2 linked regions of the Pelobacter seleniigenes DSM 18267 genome follow. The protein of the gene in region 1 interacts with the protein of each later gene in a pairwise test. Links are inferred from orthologs where the notes say so. Each region holds a gene or a part of one and is shown on either strand. Other genes may lie near its edges.

Region 1 (7,913 bases):
ATGGGTCGGTAAAGGCGATCAATGCATTTTTCGCAATGGGACGTGCCACTGCAGGTGACAAGCATGCATTCATCCAGGATTTCGTAGCGCCAATGGAAGGAAGGATGGCCTTCGTTGGAGGTATCTGTCTGCTGAGAAATATTCATGAGGAGTTCTTTCCGATCCGCATGGCAATAATTCTTTCCCTCGCCTGATAGCCTTACTCCTGAAATATAACTGAGTTTCCGAAAAGACTACAAGAGCTTGCCTGCGCGGAGAAAAGGGAGGTTTTCTCTTTTCAGGCTTGAGTTCCTGGTGGGGAGTGCTCGTTGTTCCAGCGGTTACTATAAAAAGCACTGTGAAAATAATCATTTGTGGTTCGGTTTTGGATTCGTCGGCGGTGTTTCCAAAAACTCCATATCACACAGTTATCAGGTGCGCTAATCAGGGTATTAGAAACTTTCGTTAAAAACCTGCAGGCAATGTCAATCGAGGGATTCAGAATGGGACGGAGGCTCGCTATCACGGTGACGTCCGGAGCTGTTTGAGCAGCTCCGGACGACGCAGGTATTACTTGAGATTGTCGAGATCATGGGCCGTGTTATGACAGTTTCCGCACAACGGGAATTTGGCGTGAATTCCCGGCGCATGCGGGGTACCATGACAATCACTGCATTGCGGGGTGGTCTGATGCTTGTCCTGGTGGCATTCGACACAGTTGAGACTGTGATGTTTGGTTTTGGTTGCCATGAGCTGATCATAGGCATTGCTATGGCAGGCCGCGCAGAGAGTGCTCGGGGTTGATTCCGGGTAAGCCAGGACAGTCGGAGCGTGAGCCGCATGGCAGGTCGCACAGTCGGCCTGGGCCATCTCTGTGGAATGCGGGTCGTGACAGGACGTACAGGCGGGAATTTCACCATGTTTTTCGGCATGGCAGAAGTTGCATGAAAACTCGCTGTGACGACTGGGGTTGGCCTCCATTTGCGCATTTTGTTCGCTGTGGCAGGTCAGACATTCGGCTTTCAATTCTCCGCTGAGGTTGATCTGGAGCGGCTGGTGCGGGTTATGACAATTGCTGCATTCCGCCAGGGCATAATGATCACTCCCCTCATGACATTGGCTGCACGCCGGAATGTTGTTGGCGCTGGCCGGTCGGTGACCGCTGTGGCAGTCGAGACAGTCCACCTGCTTTTTGTGGGCAGCACCGGCGTCAGCGATTTGTTGTGATTCAACCTCATGACATTTGCCGCAGTCGTCAACGGAAAGGGTCGGGGCTGCAGCAACCGGATGGCCAAAGCCGAATAGCAGGGCTGAGCTTAGAATGAACAGGGGCAGGCAGCGATTTTTCATTTCAAAGTCACCTCCAGGTTGGGAATATGGCAATTTGGCAGCTTAGTATTTTTGCTGCATCACAGTTGACATGGTCCTTCAGGGGGAGGTGGCCAAAAAACAGAAATAGCAATCACCCCGGCCCTCGAATAAATGAAAAATTATTGTTATCTGCAAGAAACAAACCAAGGAGGATTGAGAAAAATATCAATGATATTAGTATATTGAATCCATGATAATGGAGTTTTTCTGAGTGTTTTCCCGGTAACTATGGATATGGCCAGATCGGACCTGGTAAAATCCCCAGAGAGAGAGTTATTTTTTCAGGTATGATTAGTGTTGGATTGATTGTCGGGCGGTGGGTTATTGTCCTGCCATGGTTGTGATGAGATGGGGGTAACCACAATTCGATTTCATTGGCAAGGTTGTCCTTTGTTCTTGTGCTCTTCTGACCCTTAGATCTGTGGGGCTATAGCAAGCCGGCACAATCTGGAGGTGTGATCTTTTACCGATTGTGTTGCTCTTTTTACTACGGTCTTTGCGGATAAAAAGATGAACAAGTTTGCAATAATCGCTGACGATCAAACCGGGGCAGGCGATTCCGGCGTGCACTTTGCCCTGGCTGGCAAGCCGCTGGCTTTGATTCTGGATTTTGCGGCTATGGAGGGGGAGTTAGCCGCCTTCAACAGGGTTGTTATCTCGACCGACAGCAGGTTTCTGGATGGTGTGGCTGCGGCCAGGCAGGTCGAGACGGTTGTTAAACGTTGCCTTGCGGCCGGTTTTAACAAATTTTTCAAGAAGATCGATTCAACCATGCGTGGCAATACCGGCAGCGAGATCACGGCAATGCTTGCTGCGACTCAATGCACTGCCGCCTTGATTTGCCCGGCAATTCCAAAACAAGGGCGGATCTGTCGCAATGCCGAGATCCTGGTTAATGGTCTGCCTCTGGCTGAATCCGCCATGGGACAGGATCCGTTTCATCCCCTGACGACTTCGGCCATTGCCGAGTTGCTCGGCCGGCAAAGCAATTTACCCAGTTGTCACCTCTCGCTGGCGGATGTTCGCGGCAGCGTAGAAGCATTACTTGCCAAAGTGGATAGTGCTCTGGCCCGCGGTTGTCGTTTGCTCATTGCTGACGCGGTGGAGCAAAACGACTTGCACAAATTGGCCGAACTGCTGGCAATTAAGACTGAATTGTTGCCGGTTGGAGCGGCGGGATTGGCTGAGGCGATCTCGGCGCAGGAAATAAGCGCGGGCTGCATAGCGGATTGCGCGGAACAAGCCGAAGGACGAATGCTGGCAGTGGTCGGCAGTTTGACGGATATCTCCAGAACTCAGGCAGATATTGCCGGCACCAGCGGAGCTTTTCAGGTGCTTGAGTTTGATGCTGTTGCTGGCCGGGCCGACCTGGACAGGGAAATAAATCGTTTAATCGCTGAAATTCAGAACGCCCCGCGAAAACATCTGTTGTTGCGGACTCAACGCCCGAATGGCAAGGAAGGCCAGACGACAGTGGACGGAGAACTGGTTGCCGAACTGCTGGGGCAGGTCGCCCGGGCAATCTGTCTGCAAGGGGCCTGTCGCATTGTCTTCGCAACCGGGGGGAGTACCAGTATGGGGGTCGCGAAAGCGTTGGGAATCAATGCCGTGACCATTGAAAGAGAGTTGTTGCCGGGGGTTGTGCTCGGCTCCTGTCGCGCTCCGGGAATGCAGGTGCGTTGGTTTATTACCAAATCCGGCGGCTTCGGCCATGGCCGAACCTTGCAAGAGTTGGCGGAGTGTTTTGTACTGCAGACTGAGGATAAAAATAACCATGAGTAGCAGACCCAGATTGGGAATTACCATGGGTGATCCCGCCGGGATCGGCCCGGAAATTATTGTCAAGGCCCTGAGTGAAAAACGGATTTATGATCTGTGCGCACCGATCGTGATCGGTCATCCGGACATTCTCCAACTGGCCGTTTCTGACGTGGTTAAGGCCGACCTGCAGATCAATGTCATCACTGCGGTGGAACAGGCTCGTGGAACCTTTGGCACCATTGATGTCTTGCCGGTAGGTCGCCTTGAGCTGGCTGAATTTGTTTACGGCAAGCTCAGCGCTCAGTGTGGCGAAGCAGCTTTTCGTGCGGTGGAAACGGTTATCCACCTGGCCCTGGCTGGGAAACTGGACGGCACGGTCACTGCGCCGTTAAACAAAGAAGCGATGAATCTGGCCGGCCATCACTATGACGGGCATACTGAAATCTACGGGAAACTGACCGGAACCGACAAATATTCGATGATGCTTGCCGATGGGGATCTGCGGGTCGTTCATGTGACTACCCATATGCCCCTGGTCAAGGTTAGCGAACAGCTCACCATTGAACGGATTCTTGATGTCATTCGCCTCGGGCATAACGCCTGCCGCCAGCTCGGTTTTGCCAAGCCGCGGATCGGCGTCGCTGGATTCAATCCCCATGCCGGGGAAAATGGTCTGTTCGGTCATGAAGAACAGACAGCTATCGCTCCGGCGATTGAGACGGCCCGTAAGGAGGGGATCGATGCCCAGGGACCGTTTCCACCAGACACGGTTTTTTGCAAGGCTGCCGGCGGCGGTTTTGAACTGGTCGTTGCCATGTATCATGATCAGGGGCACATCCCGCTGAAAATGAAGAGTTTCATTTACGACGACAAAACCAAAACCTGGTCCGGGATGACTGGGGTCAATGTGACCCTCGGCTTGCCCATTGTCCGTGCTTCGGTCGATCACGGGACTGCTTTTGAAAATGCCGGAAAAAATATCGCCAGCGCCCAGAGTATGATCAATGCGATCGAATATGGAGCCATGATGGCCAGAGGGCGCCAAGCTGAGAATTCAGCTTAACCAGGTGTCTTAAAATATTTTCTTAATTGAAAGCCTGGTTCCCTGGTAGGGCATAACTAAGATCTTTTAGATCTTTTTTTGTGCCGACTATTTGGGGCGTTCTGATCGCTCGGTGGCCCGGCCATTGGTCAAGGGTTGGATGTGATCCCGATTGGTTATAAGGTACGCTCCGTTTCTGTACCGCTTTGCTGATAATGTCCCTCCGCTTGTGATTAACTTCTGACAGTTCATCATTTTTTCTGTTAAAATCACCGTTTGCAAGTTCGTCCAACAGAGCTGAATGCTGTTTATGAAATGAAAAGAGACCAGTTGTGAAACGTCGAAAAAAGTCTAAAAAAGTTAACCGGTTTCCTATAAAGAGAGTGCTCCTTTTCGGGACAATGGTTTTTCTCCTGGTTGCCGTTGTCTACACTCTTTACCTCGATTATTCCGTCCGCTCTCGGTTTGAAGGTAAGCGCTGGAAAATACCGGCCAAGGTCTATGCCCGGGATCTGGAGCTTTACCCGGGCCAAGCTTTGAGCAAAGCGGCTATGAACGCCGAGCTGGCGCTGCTCGGTTACAAAGATACTGCTGAGCCGCAGGCTCCGGGAACCTTTCACTGGCAAAACCGGACCCTGGATCTGGTGCTGCGCCCCTTTACTTTTGGGGATGGTTTTCGTGATCAAATAAGTTTGCGCGTGACTTTTGCCGATAGCCGGGTGCAGACCCTGGAACAGAGTGCCACGGGGAAGGATCTCAGCCTGGTGCGTCTGGATCCCCCGTTGATCGGCGGGATTTATCCAGGGAAGAACGAAGACCGGCTGCTGGTGAAATTGGCAGAGGTCTCCCCCTATGTGATCAACGGATTGCTTTCCGCCGAAGACCGGCGTTTTTATTCCCATCACGGCATTGACCTGCGCGGCATCGCCCGGGCGTTGATCTCAACCCTCAGTGGCGATGGGGTTCAGGGAGGCAGTACCCTGACCCAGCAGCTGGTCAAAAATTTTTACCTGAGCCCTGAACGCACCCTGCGCCGTAAATTCACTGAAATGGTGATGGCCCTGTTGCTGGAGCTGCATTACGATAAACAGGAGATCCTCGAAACCTATCTGAACGAGGTCTACCTTGGTCAGGATGGCAATCGCAGTATCAACGGGATCGGCCTGGCCAGCAGGTATTTTTTCAACAAACCGGCTAGCCAGCTGGATCCGGCCGAAGCGGCTTTGCTGGTGGGAATGCTCAAAGGGCCATCCTATTACAATCCCCGCACTCATCCCGAACGAGCGTTGGCCCGGCGCAATCTGGTTCTGGAGCAGATGGCGGAAGAAGGGTATCTCAGCCCGCAACAGCTCTCCGCTGCGCAAGCGGAACCTCTCGGGGTGATTGAGCGACCACCGCGGGGAACCTCGCCTTACCCGGCTTTTCTAGCGCTGGTGCATCGGCAGTTGCGGCAAAATTATCGTGAAGAGGACCTTCGCTCGGAAGGGCTGCAAATCTTTACCACCCTCGATCCGCAGGTTCAGCATGCGGCAGAAAGCGCACTCAGCCAATCCCTCAAACAGTTGGAAAAAGACCGGGGCATGCCGGCGGAGGTGCTGGAGGGCGCGGTGCTGGTGACCAGTGCCCAGAATGCCGAGGTCGAGGCCGTGGTGGGGGGGCGTGATCCTCGCTTTAAAGGGTTCAATCGGGCGCTGGATGCGTTGCGCCCCATCGGTTCGCTGATCAAGCCCATCGTTTATCTGACCGCACTGGAACAGCCGCAAAAATACACTCTGGCCACCCAATTGGATGACAGCCCTCTGCTCCTTGAGCAGCCGGGGACGGCGGACTGGGCTCCGGAAAACTATGATCACCAGTTTCACGGGGAGGTTCCCCTGTTGACCGCGCTGGCGGATTCCTACAACGTCGCGACGGCGCGGCTGGGGCTGGAGCTTGGGGTCGACAGGGTTATGACCAATCTGCAACGGCTCGGACTCAGTCGGGACCTGCCCGAATTTGCGGCCAGTTTGCTTGGTGCCAACAGCCTGTCCCCCCTGGAAGTGACCCAGGTTTATCAAACCCTGGCTGGTGGCGGGTTTCTCACCCCGTTGCGGGCCATTCGGGAAATCCTGACCGCCAATGGCGAGCCGTTGCAGCGTTATCCACTGGACGTTAAACAGGTGGTCGATCAGGATGCCGTTTATCTGACCACCGCAGCCATGCAGGAAGTGGTACGCCGGGGAACCGGCAAGGGGCTCTCCGCCTATCTGCCGGAAAACCTGGCTGTCGCCGGGAAAACCGGAACTACCGATGATTTTCGCGACAGCTGGTTTGCCGGGATGACCGGCAACCGGGTGGCGGTGGTCTGGGTCGGCCGGGATGATAATCAACCGACCGGCCTGACCGGCGCGAGCGGAGCGCTGACGATCTGGGGTAAGATGATGGCGCAGCTGAGCAACGAACCGTTGCTGTTGGCGGAGCCGGATAATATCGAGCAGGTCTGGATCGATCCGGATTCGGGGCTGCTCAGTGCAGAAGGCTGCCGCAATGCTGTTCAGCTGCCATTTATAAGCGGATCCGCACCCACGGAGTCGGCCCCCTGTGGCCCGAACTCGGTCGGCGGATCGATCAAAGGCTGGTTTAAGAGGTTATTTGGAAAATGAAAGAAATGCGCTGTACTATCGTTGTTTGCTTGCTTCTGCTGATGTCTGGATGTACGGTCATGACCTCCGCCCCCTCGCGGAATCCGGCGGTGACCGCCCTCCTTGAAAAGGCCGAAGTGCAAACCTCTGCCGGGCAATTGAATCAGGCCGACGCCTCGCTGGAACGAGCCCTGCGGATCGAGCCCCGCAACCCGGTCCTGTGGCAGCAGTTGGCGCGGCTCAGATTTGAGCAGGGATTATTTTCCCAGGCCGAAAACCTGGCCCGTAAATCCAATTCCCTGGCGGCTGGTAACCGGCCGTTGCGCAAGGAAAACTGGAACATCATTGCCCAGGCGCGACAGGCTCTTGGTGATGTGCAGGGGGCGCAACAGGCCTGGGACAGGGCGGCTCGGGAATGAGCGCTGGAGCCGTTAAGAATTTTGCAAAAGTAAGGATGTTGTTGTGGATCTCAATGTAATCAATCAGGTTTTCAGCCTATTGCTGATGATGGCGGTGGGCGCACTGCTCAGAAAAAGAAAAATTGTCAATGACGCTGTGCTCAAGGGGTTTTCCGAAACCCTGATGTTTGTCACCCTCCCTTTCATGATCCTTTATTCCTTCAACTTTTCCTTTTCCAGGGACATGCTTGCCAATGGCATCGTCATGTTTTGCTATTCCGTTGCTGCGCATCTCTTTCTGATCCTGCTCAGCCAATTGCTGTACTGGAAGTTTGATGCATCGAAAAAGTACATTTTCCATTTCTCCACGGTTTTTTCCAACTGTGGTTTTATCGGTTTCCCGCTGATCTTCGCCCTGTACGGTAAAATCGGGGTTTTCTATACGTCGATCTTCGTGATCGCCTTCAACCTGTTTGCCTTCACCTATGGCATCATGCTCTTTACCGGCCGAAGCAGTATGAAAAATATGCTGAAAAGCTTGGTCAATCCGCCACTGATCGCCACTTTTCTGGGCCTTCTGATCTTTCTGTTTTCCATTAAATTGCCGAGTCCGATTCTGAACACTCTGGAAACGGTCGGCAGCATGACCACTGTGCTGTCCATGTTCATCATCGGGGCAATGCTGGCCGATGTCAGCCTGAAAGAGGTGTTCAAAGGCCTCGATGTCTATTATCTCAGCCT
Region 2 (4,827 bases), on another replicon or contig:
TTTGACCCGCAAGGGGATCAAGGCCCAAGAGGAAGAAATTGAAATCAATGCCCGCTCGCGAAGTGCAGTTTTAAGAGCGATTGAACGTTGCTGATCACCCCACGGGGTCAGTTTATGGAAAAGGGGGTCAGAATGCCACAGGCACTGCCACAATCAGTTGTCAGAATAAACGATTTTTCTTTTCAGCGGCCTCGGCTGTTTCCGGTCTTTGTGGCCATCGTCCTGGTGTCACTGCTGGCCTTGTTGTTTGTCTGGTCGAGAATTCATGCCATCAATCTTGAATACGATATCTCCAGTCTGGAACGGGACATTCGGGCGCAACAGCAGCAGATCAAGGAATTGAGGCTGGAAACCGCCTTTTTATCAAGAGACGAACGGATCGAAAAACTGGCGCGAACCAAATTGGGCCTGCGCTATCCAGCTCCCGGGCAGGTCATCAGGGTCGAATGATATGGCGTTGACGGAAAGTGGAATTCAGCTGCGCATCCGCATTTTTGGGGTGGCATTTATCCTGGCATTCCTGGTGATTGCCGGGCGCGCCTGTTTTCTGCAGATCGTCCATGCCCCGGAACTTCAAGAACGGGCCGAACAACAACGTCAACAGGTGGTCAAACTGGCGCCGGAGCGGGGGAGCATTTATGATCGCAACGGCGATCCCCTGGCGGTGAGCCTGGCTGCCGAGTCGCTCTATGCCGATCCCAAGCTGGTCAAGAATCCGCAGGAGACGGCTACCAAGCTGGCCAAGCTGTTGGACAGTAACGAATCGGAACTGGTTCGACTGCTGTCGGAAAAGAAACGTTTTGTCTGGTTGCAGCGCAAATTGGATCCGCAGCTGGCCAAGCAGGTCCGGGAGCTGAAACTGGCCGGACTGCATTTTGTTCCGGAGCGCAAGCGTTATTACCCGCAGGCGAGTACTGCAGCGCACGTTCTTGGTTTTACCGGGCTGGATCCGAAAGGGCTTGAGGGGATCGAGCTTGAATACGATGGCGTGCTGCAGGGGGAGCCGGGCATGCTGGTCTCCTCCCGCGATGCCCGTGGTCGCGGCCTGGCTTCGGAAGGGCAGCTGGTGCAGGGCGGGAAGCCCGGCAATAACCTGTTTCTGACCCTCGACCGTTCCCTGCAGTTTGTGGCCGAAAAGGAGTTGGACCGGGCGGTGCGCGAATCCGGAGCGATCGGCGGAACCGTGATTATGCTCGAGCCGGCCAGCGGCAGGATTCTGGCCCTGGCGAGCCAGCCTGACTACAACCCCAATATGCCGGGGAAGTATCGCCCTGCAGCCCGGCGTAATCGGGCTGTTTGCGATGTTTTCGAGCCCGGCTCCGCGTTTAAGCCGATTATCCTGGCCAGCGCTCTGGAAGAGGGGGTGATTCATCCCGGGCAGCAGATTTATTGTGAAAAAGGGCGTTATTCGGTCGGCGGGAAAATTATCCGTGACCACAACAAAAGGTATACCAACCTGACCATTGAAAAAATTCTCAAGGTCAGCAGCAATATCGGCTTTGCCAAAATCGGCAAGGCCCTGGAACGGGAGCGGGCCTATTCTTATATCCGTGATTTCGGTTTCGGGGAACCAACCGGCGTCGATCTGCCCGGCGAGGTTAGCGGCCTGTTGAAAAAGCCGTCACGCTGGTTCGAAATCGACCTGGCGGCGATTTCTTTCGGTCAGGCGATCAGCGTCACTCCGATTCAGCTGGCGGCGGCCACCGCGGCGATTGCCAACGGTGGCCTGTTGATGAAGCCGTATCTAGTGGAAAAGATTACCGATGCCGATGGCCAGGTGATCCGCCAGCAGCTGCCGGAAGTGCGGCGGCGGGTGATTTCGGAAGAGACCGCCCGTGAAGTGCGCAGGATGATGGTGAGCGTGACCGAGCCCGGCGGGACCGGGACCAGGGCGGCGATTCCCGGCTACGAAGTCGCCGGCAAAACCGGCACGGCCCAAAAGGTCGACCCGGTTGCCGGTGGCTATTCCATCGATAAGAGCGTCTCTTCCTTTATCGGCTTTGTCCCGGCGGATAATCCGGCGATTGTCATGCTGGTCTCGGTCGACGAGCCGAAAGGGACCGATTACGGTGGCGTCATTGCCGCCCCGGTATTTGCGCATATCGCCAGCCAGGCTTTGAACCACCTCAATGTCTTGCCGAAGGGGTCGGTAGAGAATCTGGCTCAGGGCGAGCAGGATGTGGAGCCGCTGCCCGATCTTGCGCCGCTGCTGCCGGATGTCGCCGATAATGACGGACTACGGATGCCGAACTTTTACGGCATGAGCTATCGGCAGGTTCTGCGAACCATGGCCGAACTGAAACTGAATTTGAAATTATCCGGGAGCGGGCAGGCCGTCAATCAGTTCCCCGCACCCGGTAAAACCATCCCGTACGGGAAAGAAGCCTGGGTCAAGTTTGGGGCCTGAGCCAGAGAACCATCGACAAGGACAGCATATGACTTTGGAAAAATTACTGAGCGCTGTTCAACCATCGGCTGTTAACGGCCCAATGGACCAGTCTGTCTCCGGCCTGGCCTATGATTCCCGTCGGGTGGAGCCGGGATACCTGTTTTTTGCCCTGCCCGGTGTCAAAGTCGACGGTTTCGAGTTTATCCCCCAGGCGCTACAAAACGGAGCGACGGTCATTATCGCTGAACGCGAATGGCCGGATCTGCCCGCCGGGTGCTGCGCGGTGACGGTTACCGATGCGCGCCTGGCCATGGCCAAAATGAGTGCGGTTTTCTATGCCCAGCCGAGTTGCGGGGTGCCGGTCATCGGTGTCACCGGGACCAATGGAAAAACCACCATTACCTATCTTCTGGAAGCGATTCTTAAACAGGGTGGCTACCGGCCGGCGGTTTTCGGAACCATTGACTATCGTTATGCCGAGCAGCGCCACAGCTCGTCACATACCACGCCCGAGTCCCTTGAGCTGATTCGCATGATGAGGGAATTTCGCGATTTGGGAGCCGATGCCTTTATTCTCGAGGCCTCCTCTCATGCCCTGGAACAGCATCGGGTCGATGGTATTGAATTCGATGCGGCGGTTTTTACTAATCTGACCGCCGAACATCTCGACTACCATCATAATCTGGAAAATTATTTCGCCAGTAAAAAACGGCTCTTTACCGAATTGCTGGGCAGTGGCAAGGCGCTTATCAACGCTGACGATTCCTTTGGCGCGCGGCTGTTACAAGAAGATTGTTCCCGTTTCGCTTACGGCCGACAGGCCGATGCAGACTTGCACCCGCTGGACATCACCGTGGACCGCAATGGGATTCACGGAGTGTTTGCCGGCCGGCATGGCCAAGTGGCGGTGAACAGTGCCCTGATCGGCGATTTTAACGTCAGCAATCTGCTTGCCGCAGTGGCAGCCGCACAGGAGCTGGGGATCCCCAATCCGGTGATTGAGCGCGGAATTGAAGCGATGTCCCAGGTTCCCGGCCGGGTCGAAGTTGTGGCTAACGACAAAGGGGTGCTGGCGCTGGTGGATTACGCCCATACCGGCGATGCTCTGGAGCAGGTCCTCAAGACCCTGCAGACCTTGGAGCATAAGCGGCTGATTACTGTGGTCGGCTGTGGTGGTGATCGCGACCCGTCCAAACGCCCGGTCATGGCGCAGGCTGCGGTTGGTTATTCCGATGTCGCGATCTTTACCTCGGACAATCCCCGGACCGAAGATCCGCTGAAAATTCTCGAACAAATCAAAGCGGGAGCGGTTGCCGCCGGCAGTGTCGAGTTGTCGCGGGACGAAGCAATGGCGGGAACGCGCGGTTTTGTGATGATCCCGGAGCGGCGCCCTGCGATTGAATTTGCCTGTCGGCTTGCTGCCGCCGGGGACCTGCTGCTGGTTGCCGGCAAGGGGCATGAGGATTATCAGATCCTTGGTACCACCAAGATCCATTTTGATGACCGTGAAGAGCTGAAGCGGGCTTTCGACGTCCCTGAACAGCCCGAGTCTGGAGGAGCCTGAGATGTTCGATCTCGAGCGGATAGCCCGGATCACCGGAGGGGTGTGGTCAGGAAAGAAGGGTCCCTGCAGTTTGAGCGGGGTCTCCACAGATAGCCGCAATATGGTTCCCGGAGCGCTGTTCGTGCCGTTACGGGGAGAGCACTTTGACGGACATGATTACCTGAGCCAGGCGGTCAAAAACGGCGCGGCGGCCTGTTTGAGCGAAGAAGTGGTCGAAGGGCTCAGCGTCCCCGTGGTGCGGGTTGCGAATACCCTCACCGCGCTTGGCGATATTGCCGCGGCTTGGCGCCTGCAGTTGCGTGGCCCGTTGGTGGCGGTGACCGGTTCGGCTGGCAAAACCACCACCAAGGAAATGCTTGCGAGCATTATGGGGCGGCTCGGCCCGGGGTTGAAGACCGCAGGCAACTTCAACAACCTGATCGGCCTGCCGCTGACCCTGTTACGGTTGACCGAGCAGGATCAGTGGGCGGTAATCGAAATGGGCACCAGTGCGCTGGGGGAAATCGAACGGTTGACCGCGATTGCCCAGCCCTCCATGGGGATCATTACCAATATCGGCCCGGCGCATCTGGAAACCCTACACGGACTGGACGGTGTTTCCCGCGCCAAGGGCGAATTGTTTGCCGGGCTGCAGGGCGGAACCGCCATCATTAATCTGGACGATTCCCGGGTGGCCGGGTTACCGGTGGCCAATGGCGTGAAAAAACTGACCTACGGACTGTCTGCGGCGGCTGATGTGCGAGCTGCAGATATTACGGTGGATGCGGCCGCGGTCAGTTTTGAGCTGCAGTTCAAAGGTCAGCGGCAGCTGATTCATCTGCCCGTCCCGGGGCGGCATAACGTTCATAATGCCCTGGCGGCTGCTGCGGCGGCT

The links.
Region 2: the proteins of mrcB (region 1) and N909_RS0117520 interact in binary tests that used the Escherichia coli proteins (3 or more experiments, as listed by UniProt). The link is inferred for Pelobacter seleniigenes DSM 18267 from one-to-one orthologs.

What each region holds. Positions count from the first base shown.
Region 1 is NZ_JOMG01000002.1:1,150,799-1,158,711, reverse strand. What follows is about bases 4,173-7,174. They hold mrcB (penicillin-binding protein 1B), read left to right. Parts: upstream 4,173-4,554; coding sequence 4,555-6,795; downstream 6,796-7,174. Other genes in these bases: N909_RS0107975 (tetratricopeptide repeat protein), read left to right, coding at 6,855-7,174; pdxA (4-hydroxythreonine-4-phosphate dehydrogenase PdxA), read left to right, coding at 4,173-4,174. Also shown: N909_RS0108000 (hypothetical protein), read right to left, coding at 1-146; N909_RS0107995 (cytochrome c3 family protein), read right to left, coding at 550-1,329; N909_RS0107990 (four-carbon acid sugar kinase family protein), read left to right, coding at 1,861-3,132; more of pdxA, read left to right, coding at 3,125-4,172; more of N909_RS0107975, read left to right, coding at 7,175-7,193; N909_RS0107970 (AEC family transporter), read left to right, coding at 7,237-7,913. UniProt on the Escherichia coli protein: Cell wall formation. Synthesis of cross-linked peptidoglycan from the lipid intermediates.
Region 2 is NZ_JOMG01000004.1:117,516-122,342, forward strand. What follows is about bases 1-2,929. They hold N909_RS0117520 (penicillin-binding protein), read left to right. Parts: upstream 1-451; coding sequence 452-2,407; downstream 2,408-2,929. Other genes in these bases: rsmH (16S rRNA (cytosine(1402)-N(4))-methyltransferase RsmH), read left to right, coding at 1-94; ftsL (cell division protein FtsL), read left to right, coding at 133-450; N909_RS0117525 (UDP-N-acetylmuramoyl-L-alanyl-D-glutamate--2,6-diaminopimelate ligase), read left to right, coding at 2,436-2,929. Also shown: more of N909_RS0117525, read left to right, coding at 2,930-3,953; N909_RS0117530 (UDP-N-acetylmuramoyl-tripeptide--D-alanyl-D-alanine ligase), read left to right, coding at 3,955-4,827. UniProt on the Escherichia coli protein: Essential cell division protein that catalyzes cross-linking of the peptidoglycan cell wall at the division septum. Required for localization of FtsN.